3 regions of the Vibrio panuliri genome follow, and region 2 is predicted to be linked to each of the others. Evidence: predicted binding sites of a transcription regulator. Region 2 holds the regulator's gene; each other region holds the start of a gene.
The links. Region 2 encodes PurR, which represses purine synthesis genes. Its sites were predicted from a motif close to TNANGNAAACGTTTNCNTNA; they were not measured.

Region 1 (5,561 bases), 240 kb from region 2:
CAACTTAAGCAGAGCGGTAAAAGATTCCCTACTCGCGCTAAAGCGCTCTATGGAATGACAAGTTTGAATTCAGCGTTCGATGGAATGACAGTCTTAACTCAGCGTTCTAAGGAGCGACATAATTGAGTTCAGCGCACTATGGGATGACGAGTTTTAACGAAACTCTAACCCTACTAGGCAAAAAAAGAGGAGCCTAAGCTCCTCTTTTAACATTTGATTCGGTTTATTTAGTACCGAAGATCTTATCGCCTGCGTCACCTAGACCCGGAACGATGTAGCCTTTGTCGTTTAGCTTCTCATCGATTGCCGCAGTGTAAAGCTCTACATCTGGGTGAGCGCGCTCAAGAGCTTCAATACCTTCTGGTGCTGCAACAAGAACAAGCACTTTAATTGCCTGACAGCCTTTCTCTTTCAGAAGATCGATGGTTGCAATCATAGAACCACCCGTTGCCAACATTGGGTCAACAACCAATGCAATACGCTCATCGATGTTTGAAGCTAGCTTGTTGAAGTATGGAACTGGCTCAAGAGTTTCTTCGTCACGGTATACACCAACAACGCTGATACGTGCGCTAGGTACGTGCTCTAGTACACCATCCATCATGCCAAGACCTGCACGTAGAATCGGCACTACCGTTACTTTTTTACCTTTGATTTGGTCAACTTCAACTGGACCATTCCAGCCTTCAATGGTTACTTTCTCAGTTTCAAAATCCGCGGTTGCTTCATAAGTCAGTAGGCTACCAACTTCTGTTGCTAATTCACGGAAGCGCTTCGTGCTGATATCACCTTCTCTCATTAGACCAATTTTGTGTTTAACGAGTGGGTGTTTTACTTCAACAACTTTCATGTCCATCTCCGGCTTTTTTGGTATTTTTTAAACAAACCTTCAGATTATAAACGATTTCGCGCTGCATTTCTTGCTCTAGTGTACGATAAAAAACTTACGCAAACGTTTGCTATTGCGCTTTATCCACTGTTAGAATAGCGCCGTTTTCTCATATCCAACTGACTAGACCGAGGACTTCCCGTGAGTGGCAATAATACTTCTCTTAGCTATAAAGATGCTGGCGTTGATATCGATGCAGGTAACGCACTTGTCGATCGTATTAAAGGTGCCGTAAAACGTACTCGTCGCCCAGAAGTAATGGGTGGTATTGGTGGCTTTGGTGCACTTTGTGAACTGCCGACCAAATACAAGCAACCTGTGTTAGTTTCTGGTACCGATGGTGTAGGCACAAAACTGCGCTTAGCATTGGATATGAACAAGCATGACACAATTGGTATTGACCTTGTAGCAATGTGTGTTAATGACTTGATTGTACAAGGTGCAGAGCCTCTATTCTTCCTTGACTACTATGCAACCGGCAAATTGGATGTTGATACGGCAGCGGATGTTGTTTCTGGTATCGCTGAAGGTTGTGTTCAAGCTGGTTGTGCGTTAATTGGTGGTGAAACCGCAGAAATGCCTGGTATGTACGAAGGCGAAGATTACGATGTCGCAGGGTTCTGTGTCGGCGTAGTAGAAAAAGAAGACATTATCGACGGTACTAAAGTTGCTGCGGGTGACGCACTTATTGCGGTTGGTTCAAGTGGTCCTCACTCAAACGGTTACTCACTGATTCGCAAAATTCTAGAAGTTTCTGCTGCGGACAAAAACCAAGAGCTTGAAGGTCGCACTATTGGTGAACACCTACTAGAGCCAACAAAAATCTATATCAAATCAGCATTAAAGATGATTGAGCAACATGATATCCATGCAATTTCTCACATCACAGGTGGTGGCTTCTGGGAAAACATCCCTCGCGTGCTACCTGAAGGTACCAAAGCAGTTATTGATGGCAACAGTTGGGAATGGCCAGTCATCTTTAAATGGTTGCAAGAGCAAGGCAATGTAACCACACATGAAATGTACCGTACTTTTAACTGCGGTGTCGGACTGATTGTTGCACTACCAGCAGACCAAGCAGACGCAGCGGTTAAGTTACTTCAGCAAGAAGGCGAAAATGCGTGGGTTATTGGTACCATTGCACCAGCACAAGCTGACGAAGAGCAAGTAGAGATCAATTAAGTTATGAAGAGTATTGTTGTTTTAGTATCTGGAAACGGAACCAACCTCCAAGCGATCATCGACGCTTGTTCAAGCTCGATTACCAATGGCAAGGTAACCGCCGTATTCTCCAACAAAGCGGATGCTTATGCGTTAGAACGCGCGAAAAAGGCCGGTGCTGCTGGGGTGTTTCTCGATCCTAAGGCTTTCGATACCCGCGATGCATTTGATCATGAGTTGATGCGTCAAATAGATACATTTGAGCCCGATCTGATCATTTTAGCTGGCTACATGCGTATCTTGAGTGGCGAGTTTGTTCGCCACTATATGGGTCGCATGATCAACATTCACCCTTCTCTACTGCCAAAGTACCCAGGTCTGAATACTTATCAACGCGCAATCCATGCCGGGGATGAAGAACATGGTACCAGCGTTCATTTTGTCACCGAGCAGCTAGACGGCGGTCCGGTCATTTTGCAAGCCAAAGTGCCAATTTTCGATGAAGATACGGTTGAGTCACTGACCGAGCGTGTTCAGAATCAAGAGCATCGAATCTACCCAATGGTTGCCAAATGGTTTGTCGAAGAGCGGCTTGAAATGCGAGATGGCAAAAGCGCCTACCTCGATGGTGAGTTGCTTGGGATGTATGGCTACGCTGCGGAATAAAAACAGCGAGAGAGTTTAGAACGCTTCACTTTGAGATATGAGAGTCGAGAGGAACTTCTTCTCGGCTCTTTTCTTTGTCTATGATGTTGAGCTTTCTTTAAGTCCAGTCTCTCAATTATCAATTCTTTCCCCCTCTCTACTCTCAATTCTTTCTCTTTGTCTCAACTCTCATCCATTAATCCTCCATTCATCTTCGTTTTGTTAAGCTAGTCTGAATAATATTCCAGTCTTCACAGCTTAATATTGGAGGTGGCTATGGATATTAAGTCTCTACTTAATCAAGCTCTTAATTCAGATATCGTCCGTCAGGGGCAACAGCAACTAAAAAGCGCGTCAACCTCAAATACATTGAAATCACTCGGTGCAGGAGCGGTCGGTGGCGGCTTAGTCAATCTATTAATGGGCTCCAAAAAGAGCAAAAAAATGGGGAAAAAAGTCGGCAAGAATGCGCTCAAAATTGGCGGAGCAGCCGCTTTAGGTGCACTCGCCTATAAAGTGTATAACGACTGGCAAGACAAGCAATCTACACCCCAAGCCGCTGCCGAGCAATTTGACTCGTGTAACCAGATCCATGACCAATTAATCCTGAAAGCGATGATAGCGGCGGCAAAAGCGGATGGGCATGTCGACCAAACTGAAATGGCACACATCGAAAATGCTATCGAACAGGCAGGCGCGGATCAGCAGCTAAAAACACTGATTCACAATGAGCTAAATAAGCCGCTCGATCCTAGCCATATCGCACAGTTAGCACAAACGCCACAGCAAGCGTCTGAAATTTATCTGGCGTCACTGATTGTGATTGATGAGCAGAACTTTATGGAAAAAGCTTATTTGCAAGAGCTTGCCAAGCAGCTCAACTTAGCAGAGGAAGTTACCCAACAACTTGAACTTCAACTCAATCATGCAATGTAAGTGCTGAGCACTTTTGGGTAGTTGCTTATAAAAACGACAACCCTGCTCGCGTATTGAGATAGCGCAATCTCCTCGCCGCAGCAGGCTTTGAACTTACCGGACAGAATCAGTATAGTGAGAGAAGTTCTCATTTATAGTGGAAGTAAAACGATGAAAGTTTACGATTGTTGTGATTTGGTGCGTGAGCTATATGCGCAAATTGGTAGCGGTGATCAAGGGTATATCCCTCAAGCAATCACTTGTGCAGTACGCGCCTTAAATGAAGTGGCTGCCGATACCAACATTGACCTAAAGGTTCGAGAGAAGGCAGCGTTTGCTGCAGCCAACTTACTCATCTCCGATTTTGAGGACTAACTATGGATTTAGCGAAATTCGAAAGCATGGATCCCATCATGCTAATGAGCATCGTAAACTTAAAGTTGCGTGACGACTTCGCTGGCGATCTTGATGAGTTAGTAAAATTTTTCGATATCGACCGTCAAGCTTTGGAAGCCAAATTGGCGAGCGCTGGTTTTGAGTTTCTTGCCGAAGTGGGACAATTTCGTTAACCACGATGTGATTCACGCTTTAGCGTCTGATGATAGTAAAAAACCGCCAACTGGCGGTTTTTTTAATTCAGCATTTATCAAGCGATAGGGATTAGAAATCCTCTTCGTCATCCGCTTCTTGTGCTAGTGCCGCTTCACTGCGCTTACGCATTGCCGCCGCTTTACGCTCAGCCGCTTCACGCTCTTGACGTTCGTTACGTTCAGCGCGTTGGTCTGCTTTACGCTCATTACGCTTTACTTGGTTTTCAACGAACTGAGCTAGCTCTTTTTCAGCCCACTCTTGTGCCAGAGCTTCGGTTTCGAATCCTTGCTCACGCTTAGATACTACTTGCTTACGTGAAGTAACTTGGCGAGTGATCTCTGCACACCAACCGTTACGTTTTTCTGATACGCGAATTGCAAACTTTTTACTTGTGGTCATAGTCTTTGCTCTAATGAATTATTAACAATGACTTCGCCTGCTGCATTCCCGCTCAGCTAAGTCGATCATTCCCCTCCTTTGGGGCGGCGTATTAGAGCACAATCTGCGCTCTCAATCTAGCCGTGCGCCATTTTTCTTATTTTTGGTTGTGGCACTACAACCATGCAAAACATTGAAAAGCCGCCGTTGCGGACGCTTCGGCGGCTAGTTTGCTAATGGCAACTATCCATTGTCAACCAATCTCAAAAAACCTTTGAGAGTCGAGTTTAACCTAGATTCTTACGCGCATTTTGGAACATACGCATCCACGCGCCATTCTCTCCCCAGTTATCTGGGTGCCAAGAGTTCGCTACCGTGCGGAACACTCGCTCTGGATGTGGCATCATAATGGTGACACGACCATCTTGAGTGGTTAAACCTGTAATCGCATTTGGCGAACCATTCGGGTTATTTGGGTACTGCTGTGTTGGGTTACCAAAGTTGTCAACATAACGCACCGCCACTGTTCCTGATGCTTCAAGAGCCGCTAGGTGTTGCGTATCTCGCACTTCAACGCGGCCTTCACCGTGTGAAACTGCAATTGGCATACGCGAGCCAGCCATACCATCAAAGAATACCGAGTCAGATTTTTGCACTTCAACTAAGCTAAAGCGCGCTTCAAAGCGCTCAGATTCATTGCGTACGAAACGTGGCCACAGCTCTGCGCCTGGGATCAGTTCCTTAAGGTTAGAGAGCATCTGACAGCCATTACAAATACCCAATGAGAAGGTATCTTGGCGATTGAAGAATGCTTCAAACTGCTCACGAGCCGATGGGTTAAATAGGATAGACTTCGCCCAACCTTCACCTGCACCCAGTACGTCACCGTAAGAGAAACCACCACATGCCACCAAGCCATTGTACTCATCAAGTACGGTTTTACCGGTCAAGATATCACTCATGTGAACATCTGTTGCTTCAA
Region 2 (5,561 bases):
CTACGCCCCCGATGCAGCGGTAAGTCCAACCCATATCACGATGCTCAAAGCGGGCGTGATGACTGCTGACAAGATCAATGCCGTGAGTCCTACCTATGCGGATGAACTCAAAACCGAGTTGGGTAGCCATGGTATGGCAAAAGAGTTTCGTGCCAGAGAGCATGACTTAGTCGGCATTCTTAATGGGTGCGATTACAGTGATTGGAACCCAGCAACTGATGGCTTTATACCGACCCAGTATCACGCAGAGCTCAGTAGCATGCAGGCAGGGAAACTGGCGTGTAAACGTGAGTTACAAAAGCGTGTTAAGCTGCCTGAGAGCGAGGCTGCCGTGTTTGGTATGGTTTGCCGTTTGACCAATCAGAAAGGTGTGCACTATTTGCTGCCAATCCTCGAGCGTTTTCTTAAGCTTGACGCTCAGCTGGTGATTGTTGGGACGGGGGATCCGATCTTGGCAACGCAGCTGGCGGAGATCGCGGCGCATCACAGTGACAAGTTCGCTTTCGTTGAAGCATACAGCAACGAGCTTGCCCACTTAGTCGAAGCCGGTTCGGATTTCTTCTTGATGCCGTCAGAGTTTGAGCCGTGTGGCTTAAACCAAATCTACAGTATGGCTTATGGTACCTTACCAATAGTGCGTGCGGTGGGGGGATTAAAAGACAGCGTGGTGGATTACGATTCCGATCCGGACAATGCGACTGGATTTGCGTTTATCCATCCAGAGCCGATTGAACTGCTGAGCGTGATGCAACGCGCTTTACTGTTTTATCTACAGCAACGTGATGAGATGACAAAAGTACAGCTCTTTGCGATGCAAAAACAGTTTTGTTGGAAGCGAGCAGCAGACGAGTATTTGGCTCTGTATCGCAGCGCACTTTCCTAACCTAAGCCGCGGCAATAAAGTTAACAGAACTCTGATAAAAGACATCATTTGATGTCTTTTTTTACACTTTTCTCGTCTCAACTTCATATAAAATGATATAAGCTCAATGGAGCTTCACATAACTTATGGTAGGCTTCTGCCCTCTTAGCACTATCAATTATAACTATTCGCATAAATGAGTAATGCCTTGCTGTTTCATAAAACCTATCTGCATCCAACAAGTAATGAATGGGTAGTCTTTATCCATGGTGCGGGCGGGAGTTCATCTATTTGGTTTAAGCAGATCAAAGCGTACAAGCAACATTTCAACCTAGTGCTGATTGATTTACGAGGCCACGGTAAGTCAAACCAGTTACTAAAAGAGATCATGACCAGTCGTTACACGTTTAAAGCAGTAACACTGGATATCCTGCAAGTGCTTGACCACCTCAAAATACAATCTGCCCATTTTGTCGGCTTGTCTCTCGGTACGATTATCGTGCATAACCTAGCAGAACTGGCGACCGACCGCGTGAAATCGATGGTGCTTGGTGGGGCTGTCACACGTCTTAATACGCGTTCACAATTCTTGGTTAAAGTGGGCAATATCTTTAAACATATTGTGCCTTACATGTGGTTGTACAGCTTGTTTGCGTACATAGTTATGCCACAACGAGCGCAAAAGCAGTCGCGGCATCTCTTTATCCGTGAGGCGAAAAAGCTCTGTCAGCAAGAGTTCAAAAGATGGTTTATATTGGCATCTGATGTGAACCCGCTAATGCGTTATTTTAATCAAAAAGAGTTGCCGATCCCGACTTTGTATTTGATGGGCGATCAGGACTACATGTTTATCAAGCCAGTGAAAGAGATCGTTGCTCTACAGCACCAAAGTCAGTTACTAGAGATAGCGGATTGTGGTCATGTGTGTAATATCGAAAAACCCGAAGAGTTTAATCAGCATTCGATCCGCTTTATTCAGCAACAGATCCGCTAATGGATCGCGACGCCACATTGCCAACACAGTGCAAATTGTCCTTCATTAAGCTCCCCACACTCAGTGCAGCGCCAAGCCTGTTGTGAGTGTGGTTGTTCAAACTGCTCAATCAGTTCAATCGCTATCTCTTTTTTAGCTAGGTCGAGTAACCAAACATGAGGGGCGCTCGCTTCTCCAAACGGCACTTCACCTTGCAATCCAAAAATGCCTTCTCCTCGCACTTCGCATTGTATGTTGTGGGAGCGTAAAAGCTCACACACAATGTGAGCTTGAGGTGGATTCACGGCACTGAATATTTTCATCAATAACCTCGATTATACTTGGCTGTGAGATTCTGGCTGGCGTCGAAGTTTAGCCATTACCCATTTGGCAATAATTGGGAATAAGCCGAGTAGGGCAAAAGAGACCAAAACAGATGGGGATACAATGCCCGACAAGCTGTCGATTTGAGCTAGTTGAGTACCAGCATTGAGATAAACGGCAGTGCCCGGCAACATACCTAATTGGCTAACCAGATAAAAACGTGCCGTCGTGATAGGAGTTAGCCCCATCAGTAGGTTAATCAAAAAGAACGGAAAGACCGGAATTAAGCGTAAGGAGAAGAGATAGAATGCCCCATCTTTTTCTACGCCTTGATTGATCGCAGAGAGTTTGTCGCCAAATTTGCTTTGTACCCAATCACGCAGTAAGAAGCGGCTGCTGAGGAAGGCGAGTGTTGCGCCCAGCGTGCTAGCAAATGATACCAGTAGTAAACTGGTCCAAAAACCAAACAGGGCGGCACCAAGTAGCGTGACGACGGCTGCTCCGGGAATCGAAAAGGCGGTTATCGCGACATAAGCGGAGAAGTAGATGATGGCGGCAAGTACGAAATTCTGCGCAATAAACTCACCAAGAGCCGCTTGCTGAGCTTTCGCATTTTCCAACGTGAGTTGATCACCAAATTGTGAAATTAACACCGCGATTAGGGCGATCAGTGCTATCCCTATCAATAATTTTTTGTTCATCTTCGCTCTCCTTTCCCTTTTTTGCGTCCGCTTATTCTTAGTTTAGCTGTTGGGGGAATCTTGTCTCTGTTGGTAGATAAGAACCTTAAAGTGAAGAAAAACTTTCATAAAAAAAGCCAGCGAAATTCGCTGGCTAGTGTTTATTGAAGTCGAGAGAGTAGCTCATCTCTGCGCTCTTGGGGTACCACTGACCAGTGTGTCCCTTTAATTGCGCCTTCAAGAGACCACAACAGCTCTAGGCTAACATCACTAGAGTGAGTTTCGCGAATCGCTTTATAAGCCTCTACAGAGCCCGCTTGCTGCAATTGCTCAACATTATCGATACCGGCTTTCTTCAGCATTCGCTCAGTCGCTAAGCGAAGGTTCGGTAAATCTTTAATGCGAGTTGGTTTTGTTTCAGCTTGCGCTGATTTCTCAACTTGAGCTTGTGCGTGTGCTTCACGTGCAATCTCAAGCGTTTTGGTGCTATTACTGTACAAATCTTCACTCAGAGCGAAGTATTTAGTGACAACAGGAAACCCACGTTTGTGGTACACGTACGGCTCGAATCCTTGTTGTTTAAACTGCTTGGCGAGAATGCTGTCTGCTCGAATATGAAGCTTATTATTTACAACTAACGCAAACATAGTTTCGTCTGCAAAAATCCCAAACCCACCAAACATAGAGCGAGATTTAATACGACCTAGCGGCTCAAAGAGCCTCATCGAGTCTTTAAGAATTGGTTTGTCCATTCAGTACTTTCTCGGTGTATGTGTATGTCAATACGCCACCAAATCAGGTCCGAAAGATTAGCAGTTATGCAGGAAATAGGAGAATAATCCGTTAACGCGCGCATTTCTACCATCGGCAACCCCGCTACCATACGTCTTATGCTGTGCATAAAAGTTTAGGCCGGAAGCTTTGCGTCCCATCTTTTCAGAATGGTTTGCCCTGTGCGTGACTTAATTTGCCTTGCTAAAGATTAAATACTTCTGTTTCAAAGTATCACCATACTATGAAAGAATTGTGATCTTAATGCAAGAATTAAGTTGGGTAGGAGTCACAATAGCCGACTAATCTCACATCGGCTATTGTTATAATAATCATTGAGTTAAGGTAATTTGGTTACCGTAGAGCGTTCAACGATTTCTGGATGCATTTCAAATACGCGTTTGTCATGCTCTTTGTCTTTAATGCGTTCAAGTAAGATTTCGAAGGCATTTTTACCAACACGACGTTTAGGTTGGTGAACCGTTGTCAGTGGTGGCGAGAAGTACTCAGCAAGCTCGATATTGTCATAACCAATCACAGACATATCTTCAGGAATACGGATACCTTTCTGTTGCAGACGACTCATTAGACCAAGGGCCATGGTGTCATTGAAACAGAAAATTGCTGTTGGGCGTTTATCCATCGCTGCGATTTTATCTGCCGCTAGCACAGCAGTATCACACTCGAAGTTACCTTCTAAGATCCAATCTTCATTTACTGCCAAGTTCGCTTCATTCATCGCGCGCTTGAAGCCTTGAATTCGTTCCTGACAGGCTGCTTTTTCAAAGTGACCGCTTAGACAAGCGATGTCTTTGTGACCATGATCGATTAGGTATTTGGTAGCAAGATAGCCACCTTCTTCCGAGTTATCGATGATCTTATCCGCTTGAGAACTCTCCGGACCCCAATCCATAACTACTTTTGGAATGTCTTTGTGGCGGTCCAGCATTTCACTCAGTTCTTCTGTTAGGTCAGAACACATCACCAAAATACCATCGACGCGTTTTTCAGCGAGCATGCGAATGTAATCGCGTTGCTTTTCGTAGATACCACCGGTATTACATAGGATAAGTGTGTAACCTTGGCGGTAGCAGTAGCTTTCTACACCATCGATGACTTCAGAAAAGAATAGGTTAGTTGATTGCGTCACCAACATACCAATTGTGCGGGTACTGTTGCACTTTAAGCTACGCGCAACAGCGCTTGGCGCGTAGTTTAGTTCAGTGACGGCTTCCATCACGCGCTCTTGAGTTGCTTCCGCAACAAAACGCGTTTTGTTAATAACGTGTGAGACTGTCGTGGTTGATACGCCGGCAAGGCGAGCAACATCTTTAATAGTGGCCATAAGGTATGATCCTTTCTATAGCTGCCACATGGCTATTCACATTTTTGAATAAAACTGGCAGAAAGTAATAGAAATACAAAAACCGCTTTTTTACAGCGGTTTGTACTTGTTTGGTCTTTTTATCGTTTGCGGCTTCGATTTTAGACCGCATCGCCGCCAGTAGCAAACGAAAAACCCGCTCTCATTTTATGAGAAGGGGTGTTATTCCTCTTCACCCACTAAATAGGCGCAATCCAATTCAAGGAATGCCACCAGCAGTGAGGCCACAGAAGAGTAAAAACCAAAAGCGTCGAGTGTTTGACTTTTCGCTGTGAACTTTGGCACCCAATTTAGAATGTGCTGACGAATAAACGCTTCTTGCTCGATCAACGCATCATTGAGGTGGCGCTCTTGCTCCAACTCATTTGAGCGAATAATCATATTGCCCAACAGATCAAGTTCAATTGCGATATGGTCAGCAGGCTCATTTAAGTCCTGATTTACCGCCACACCATGCTGAGTCAGTAGATCTTGCATTTGGTTTGCGGGTTCATCATGCAATAGGCCTGTCGTACCCACATACATAGAGGCGTACGGTAGTGCAGACTCTTTGTCTGATTTTAAGAA
Region 3 (5,561 bases), 460 kb from region 2:
CCTACTGAATGAAGAACCCACACCAACACAAAACTGAGTATTACCCCGACCACACCAAGAATCACCCCAACCTTTGCCATTTGGTTACTTTGCACGTTACCGGTCGCATGGGCCAAAGCATTTGGCGGTGTACTAATCGGTAATGACATGCCCAGTGATGCTGCAAATGTCACGACTAGGATTAGCGTCACCTCGCCACCCAGTGGCGCCAAAGAAACCATTGATGAACCCAGTGCCGCCATAATTGGCATCAATAAGTTTGCAGTCGCGGTATGCGACATAAAGTTCGCCATCAACAAACAGAGGAACGCCGCACCGAACAACACGATGTAAGGTGAGTACTCGTCAAACGGAATACTATGCACGACCAAACTCGCCAGACCGGTTTTATCCAATGCCAGTCCAAGCGCGATACCACCTGACACCAACCACAACACATCCCATGAAATCTTCTTAAGATCTTCCTTGTTGATGATGCCAGTTAAAGAGAAGACGGCGACCGGAATCAAAGCCACTGTATACGAGTTCATGCCGTGCGCAGAGCCCATCAACCACAATAGAATCGTCAAACCAAAAGTCAGGTAAACCACGATAGATTTAGGTGTTTTCAGGAACTTGCCTTTGATCGACAAATCAATACTCTTTTGCTCAGCGGGGTATAGCGCGATAATCAAAAACCACGCGAGCGCCATCATCACCACCACAAATGGCACGCCAAATGCCATCCACTCGCCAAAAGAGATAAAGTTGTCACCCACAAGATATTTTAGTGCAATCGCATTGGGTGGTGTGCCTATCGGCGTACCGATACCACCGATGTTAGCCGCAACAGGAATACACAGCGCAAAGGCTATTCGGCCCGGGTCTTTCGGACCAAACACAGCAATAACTGGGGTCAGAATCGAAAGCATCATCGCCGTGGTTGCCGTGTTTGACATAAACATCGAGAAGATAGCGGTAATCAGCATTAAACCAAGCATCACGTACTTGGGGTCATTGCCAAACGGTTTCAGCAATACCCTTGCTAAGTTGACATCCAAACGATACTTAGTGGCAGCCATCGCAAGGAAAAAACCACCCAAGAACAGCATAATGATCGGGCTGGCAAACGTTGCCATGATCTCGTTGTACTTTAACAACTGACCAAAGTGCGCCTCTCCTTGCTCCAAACGGAAGAAAATCAACCCTTTATCCGAAAGCATCAATAGCTCAAGAACAATAATGACTACCGATGTGGCATAAATTGGGATTGGTTCGAACACCCAACATAAAGCGGCTAAAAGGAAAATTGCGATAACCCTTTGTTGCAATACCGTAATGCCTTCAAATGGAAAGGCACTGAGAGGCATCATAAGGATCAATAGTGGAATGACCACTGGGATAATGTATTTCAAATATGAACGCATTACGTAACTACTCTTCCTGAGATTTTAACTAGCTAATCTCATCATCCTCCTGTTTTGACGCGATAATTTGGCGTTAGATCAATGAATTCACATTGATGGAACATTGCGTCAAAAAAGTGTGGTTTGGGTCAGATTTTATTGTCGGCAAGCCAATGAACACCAAAGCGCAAACGTTTGCTTTTTATTTCCAATCCAGTATGATCCGAGCCAGTTTTCAATATCTTCAAAGCAAAGGGTGTGTATGTTTGGTACGGCAACTAGTGAAAATTCTACTCGTGTACTTTTATTAGGCTCTGGTGAGTTAGGCAAAGAAGTGGCGATTGAGTGTCAACGTTTGGGGCTAGAAGTGATTGCCTGCGACCGCTATGAAAACGCGCCAGCGATGCAAGTCGCGCACCGCAGCTATGTGGTTGATATGCTCGATGGTCAAGCGCTAGCTAACATCATCGAACAAGAGCAACCCGATTATGTGGTGCCAGAGATCGAAGCCATCGCCACCGACAAACTGGTTGAACTAGAAGCAAAAGGTCTCAACGTGGTGCCCACTGCAAACGCCACTAAACTGACCATGAACCGTGAAGGCATTCGCCGCCTTGCCGCTGAAGAGCTCGGTTTGACCACTTCGCCTTATCGCTTTGCCGATAATTACCAAGATTTTGTCGCAGCAATTGAAGCGGTGGGCATCCCTTGTGTCTGTAAACCCGTGATGAGTTCGTCTGGCAAAGGACAAAGCGTCATCAAAAACAGAGCTGATATTGAAAAAGCATGGCACTACGCACAAGAAGGAGGACGCACTGGTGCAGGTCGTGTCATTGTTGAAGGCTTTATCGACTTTGACTACGAAATTACGCAACTGACCGTTCGAGCGATTGATGGTGTGCATTTTTGCGCGCCGATTGGTCACCGACAAGAAGATGGTGATTACCGCGAATCATGGCAGCCACAAGCCATGTCTGATAACGCTCTTAAAGCCGCACAACACGCAGCAGAGCAAGTGGTCAATGCCCTAGGCGGTTACGGTATATTTGGCGTAGAACTGTTTGTAAAAGGTGACACTGTCATCTTTAATGAAGTATCCCCTCGCCCACATGACACAGGTCTAGTGACGCTGCTTTCGCAAGATATGTCTGAATTTGCTCTACACGTGCGCGCCTTTACTGGTATGCCTATCGCTAACATTACGCAGTATGGTCCTTGTGCCTCGGCAGTCATTCTTGGTCAAGGAACGTCAAACAACATTCGCTACCAAGGGCTCGCTGATGCGCTAAACGCGCCTAAAACGCAACTTAAGCTTTTTGGCAAACCAAACATTGACGGTCGCCGCCGACTCGGCGTTGCAATTACGCAACGCGACTCCATAGAGCAAGCGATTGATGATGCCATCACTGCGGCGAGTAAAATCACCATCATTTACTAAGCGCTACTTTGTAAAAATGAAAACGCTTGGCGAAGTTGGATACCAAGCGTTTTTTGTGCCTGATTAAGACTCGATCAAGTACACTTCCTCCGCAAAGCGACTTAAGCTATTGCGCTTGATGCGCGGGTGATTTTCGTCCCCTTCGTCACGGTAAAGCTTGGTCACCGTGTAGTCGGAGAAGTGGAGACGTATCTCTTGCTCAGGCACCGAAAACGGTGGACCCGCCATCTCCTCCTGAGCGTAATCTAAACTAATCAGCAAGATACGGCCGCCAGGATTAAGTAAGCTTTTTAGTCTAGTTACGTACTCATCACGCATCTCTTCAGGTAGCGCCACCAACGCTGCTCGGTCATAAACAATATCAACTGGTTTGATTGGTGCGGTGAAGTAATCCCCAACATAGATCGATAGCTCATCAAACTGGAATAGCTCATGTTGACCGCCAATTGGCATCACCATTGGAGTGTAAAAATGCTCAGCAAAAAACGAACGCACAGCAATATTGCTTAACTCCACACCTTGGACATCTTCGTGTTTGCGGGCCAGCCAGATTAAGTCTTCTGATTTGCCACACAGTGGAACAAAGACTTTGTCATTCATTTGAGGATTGGTGGCAGGCCAATAATTGATGAGCAATGGGTTTACGTCTTCAAGGTGAAAACCGATTTGGTTTGCCGCCCATTTATTGTGCCAAAATTCTGGATCTTTCATTGTAATTTTCTCGGCTGACTTTTGAGGGCTAAGACTAGCGAAAACCACCGCAAATTTAAACAAACCATTCAGGTTGTGTTCATTTAGGTTCGATATACTGTGTCCCATGAGTAGGCAAAGAGCGCCGCAAAGATAAATTTAGTTACATCTTTTGCATGAACTTCTTATTCCAGTCTCACTCAAAGTAAGTAGCAATACTCACAATTGAGAGCCAGTTAATGTTTTCTAACCTTCACTGTTTGTTAGGATTGAGTTTGCTCAAGTAGCCCCCATAGATAATGTAAAGACTTGTTTTGTTTAGGTGTCATATTTTTATTGCCCTGTTTTCTAAGCAACAACAACTCTGAGGAGACTGAATGAGCTTATTCCTGCGTGCCACGGCACTTGTGCTTCTGATGTTGAGCCGTGCACCTGCGCTAGCCGCGATGCCGATGCCTTCAGCAACAAATGATGGCAGTAGAAGTTCAAACCAGAATGAGGTTTGCTCTAAAACCTTCAAACATAACCTTAGCGGTCTGTATGGCATCACATCTACCTACGATCAACCGCTGCAACCATACTCCGACTTTGACGTGCTCTACAGTAAAGCACACCAAGCTCAGTTCGAGTTGGAAACTATCTGTAAAAGTACCGCCCTACTCACTGGCACTGACGCCTATTTTGCTGGCGTGAAATCAACTCAACGTGCCCAAGAAAAGATTGCCTTAGAACTTGATAACCAAGTAAACCGTATTACAGACTTAGCTCGCGCAACGATCGTCGCCGATGATGTGGCGAGCCTAATGGAGGCTTATGAAAAATTAAGCCGTGAAACCACCATCGTAAAAGTAAAAAACCGCTTCAAAAAACCGGCGGAATCCGGCTATCGTGACTTAAATGTGTTAGTGAAGCTGCCAAAAACCAATCTGGTTGCTGAAGTTCAACTGCATCTTAAAGCCATTGCTGATGTGAAATCAGGTAAAGAACACGAACTGTATGAACAGATTCAGAACATTGAACGTAGTGCTGACGCCCAGCAGCGCGCACTGACTGAATTTGAAATGGCGCAAATTGATCACATGCGTCGCCAATCTCGCCAACTCTACCAAGATGCTTGGCAACCCTACATCACCACACACTTAACCGCCGCTTAATAGCAAAACAGGCTGAATTATCAGCCTGTTTTCTTTTCGACTTCTCGACTATAGACTAGATGGAGAGTACTCGTGCGACTGCTTGCTGAACTTCAGCATCCGACGCACTACGTGACAGGGTAAATGATGTATACTTGTCACCACCAAGTCCCAATGCGCGGTCGACTTCAGCTAAGCAATGGACGAAGCCCCCTTCCAGTACAAATGACAACTCAATCTCTTTCTTGTTAATAAAGCCACCATTTCTAAACTCGATCTCTTGGTAACAACCAGACTTAGAGCTGAAGTTTCCACCACGAAGAAAACCCTTTTCGACATCCGCTTTCACCATATCGAAACCGTTGCTCTGGATTGCCCCAATCACTTTCGCCACTACAGGCAAAGGACGAACTTCAACATAATCACGATCTTTTGGGTCAATCGCGAAATCGATATCTAACGTTGTTTCTAACCATACATGACATTGATTTTTTATCGCATTCAGCGCGGTGACTGGCGTTTCCTCATGCAGTTTGAGTTCAAACGGTACTTGTTTTTGCTCATTTGCTCCAATAACAAACGGTTGAACGGCTTGCAGTTGCCCCAAAATAAACTCTTGATAGCTCACGCCATTATCAGACTCAACTTTAACCTCAGTGCATAGTTTTAAGTTAATCGCATCAATCTGCTGCTCGACATCACCACCCTGAATATGCACGACACCTTTAATGCTTTCGCCTTGTTCGACGGCCATACTATCCAAAACAGTATCGACTTTAGCGGCACCAATGCCCAAAGACGCTTTCAACTTTCCAAACATGATTGTTTCCTTTCTCGTGACTTTATTCTTATCGTTGTATATGGGTATCTCATTCCTTGGTGACTGACGCAAGCCTTTTGCTTATAGAATGAGTC

Region 1: purM (phosphoribosylformylglycinamidine cyclo-ligase) is a predicted target of PurR. The motif match lies at 945-964, and genes of this name have one in related genera.
Region 3: purT (formate-dependent phosphoribosylglycinamide formyltransferase) is a predicted target of PurR. The motif match lies at 1,569-1,588, and genes of this name have one in related genera.

What each region holds. Positions count from the first base shown of each region.
Region 1 covers NZ_AP019654.1:803,104-808,664, reverse strand. The annotation lists gene upp (uracil phosphoribosyltransferase) at 224-850, opposite strand; gene purM (phosphoribosylformylglycinamidine cyclo-ligase) at 1,031-2,071, shown strand; gene purN (phosphoribosylglycinamide formyltransferase) at 2,075-2,716, shown strand; gene GZK95_RS03660 (tellurite resistance TerB family protein) at 2,972-3,631, shown strand; gene GZK95_RS03655 (YaeP family protein) at 3,782-3,985, shown strand; gene GZK95_RS03650 (DUF4250 domain-containing protein) at 3,988-4,179, shown strand; gene GZK95_RS03645 (DUF3622 domain-containing protein) at 4,271-4,600, opposite strand; gene purL (phosphoribosylformylglycinamidine synthase) at 4,867-5,561, opposite strand, start outside.
Region 2 covers NZ_AP019654.1:1,044,585-1,050,145, forward strand. The annotation lists gene glgA (glycogen synthase GlgA) at 1-883, shown strand, start outside; gene GZK95_RS04780 (alpha/beta fold hydrolase) at 1,059-1,856, shown strand; gene GZK95_RS04785 (DUF7577 domain-containing protein) at 1,853-2,158, opposite strand; gene GZK95_RS04790 (TVP38/TMEM64 family protein) at 2,171-2,860, opposite strand; gene GZK95_RS04795 (TfoX/Sxy family DNA transformation protein) at 3,001-3,591, opposite strand; cyclic di-GMP riboswitch class I at 3,703-3,800, opposite strand; gene purR (HTH-type transcriptional repressor PurR) at 3,951-4,955, opposite strand; gene torD (molecular chaperone TorD) at 5,157-5,561, opposite strand, start outside.
Region 3 covers NZ_AP019654.1:1,507,451-1,513,011, reverse strand. The annotation lists gene GZK95_RS06895 (SLC13 family permease) at 1-1,406, opposite strand, end outside; gene purT (formate-dependent phosphoribosylglycinamide formyltransferase) at 1,648-2,823, shown strand; gene GZK95_RS06885 (thiopurine S-methyltransferase) at 2,887-3,534, opposite strand; gene GZK95_RS06880 (phosphoribosylglycinamide formyltransferase) at 3,891-4,667, shown strand; gene GZK95_RS06875 (sporulation protein) at 4,723-5,466, opposite strand.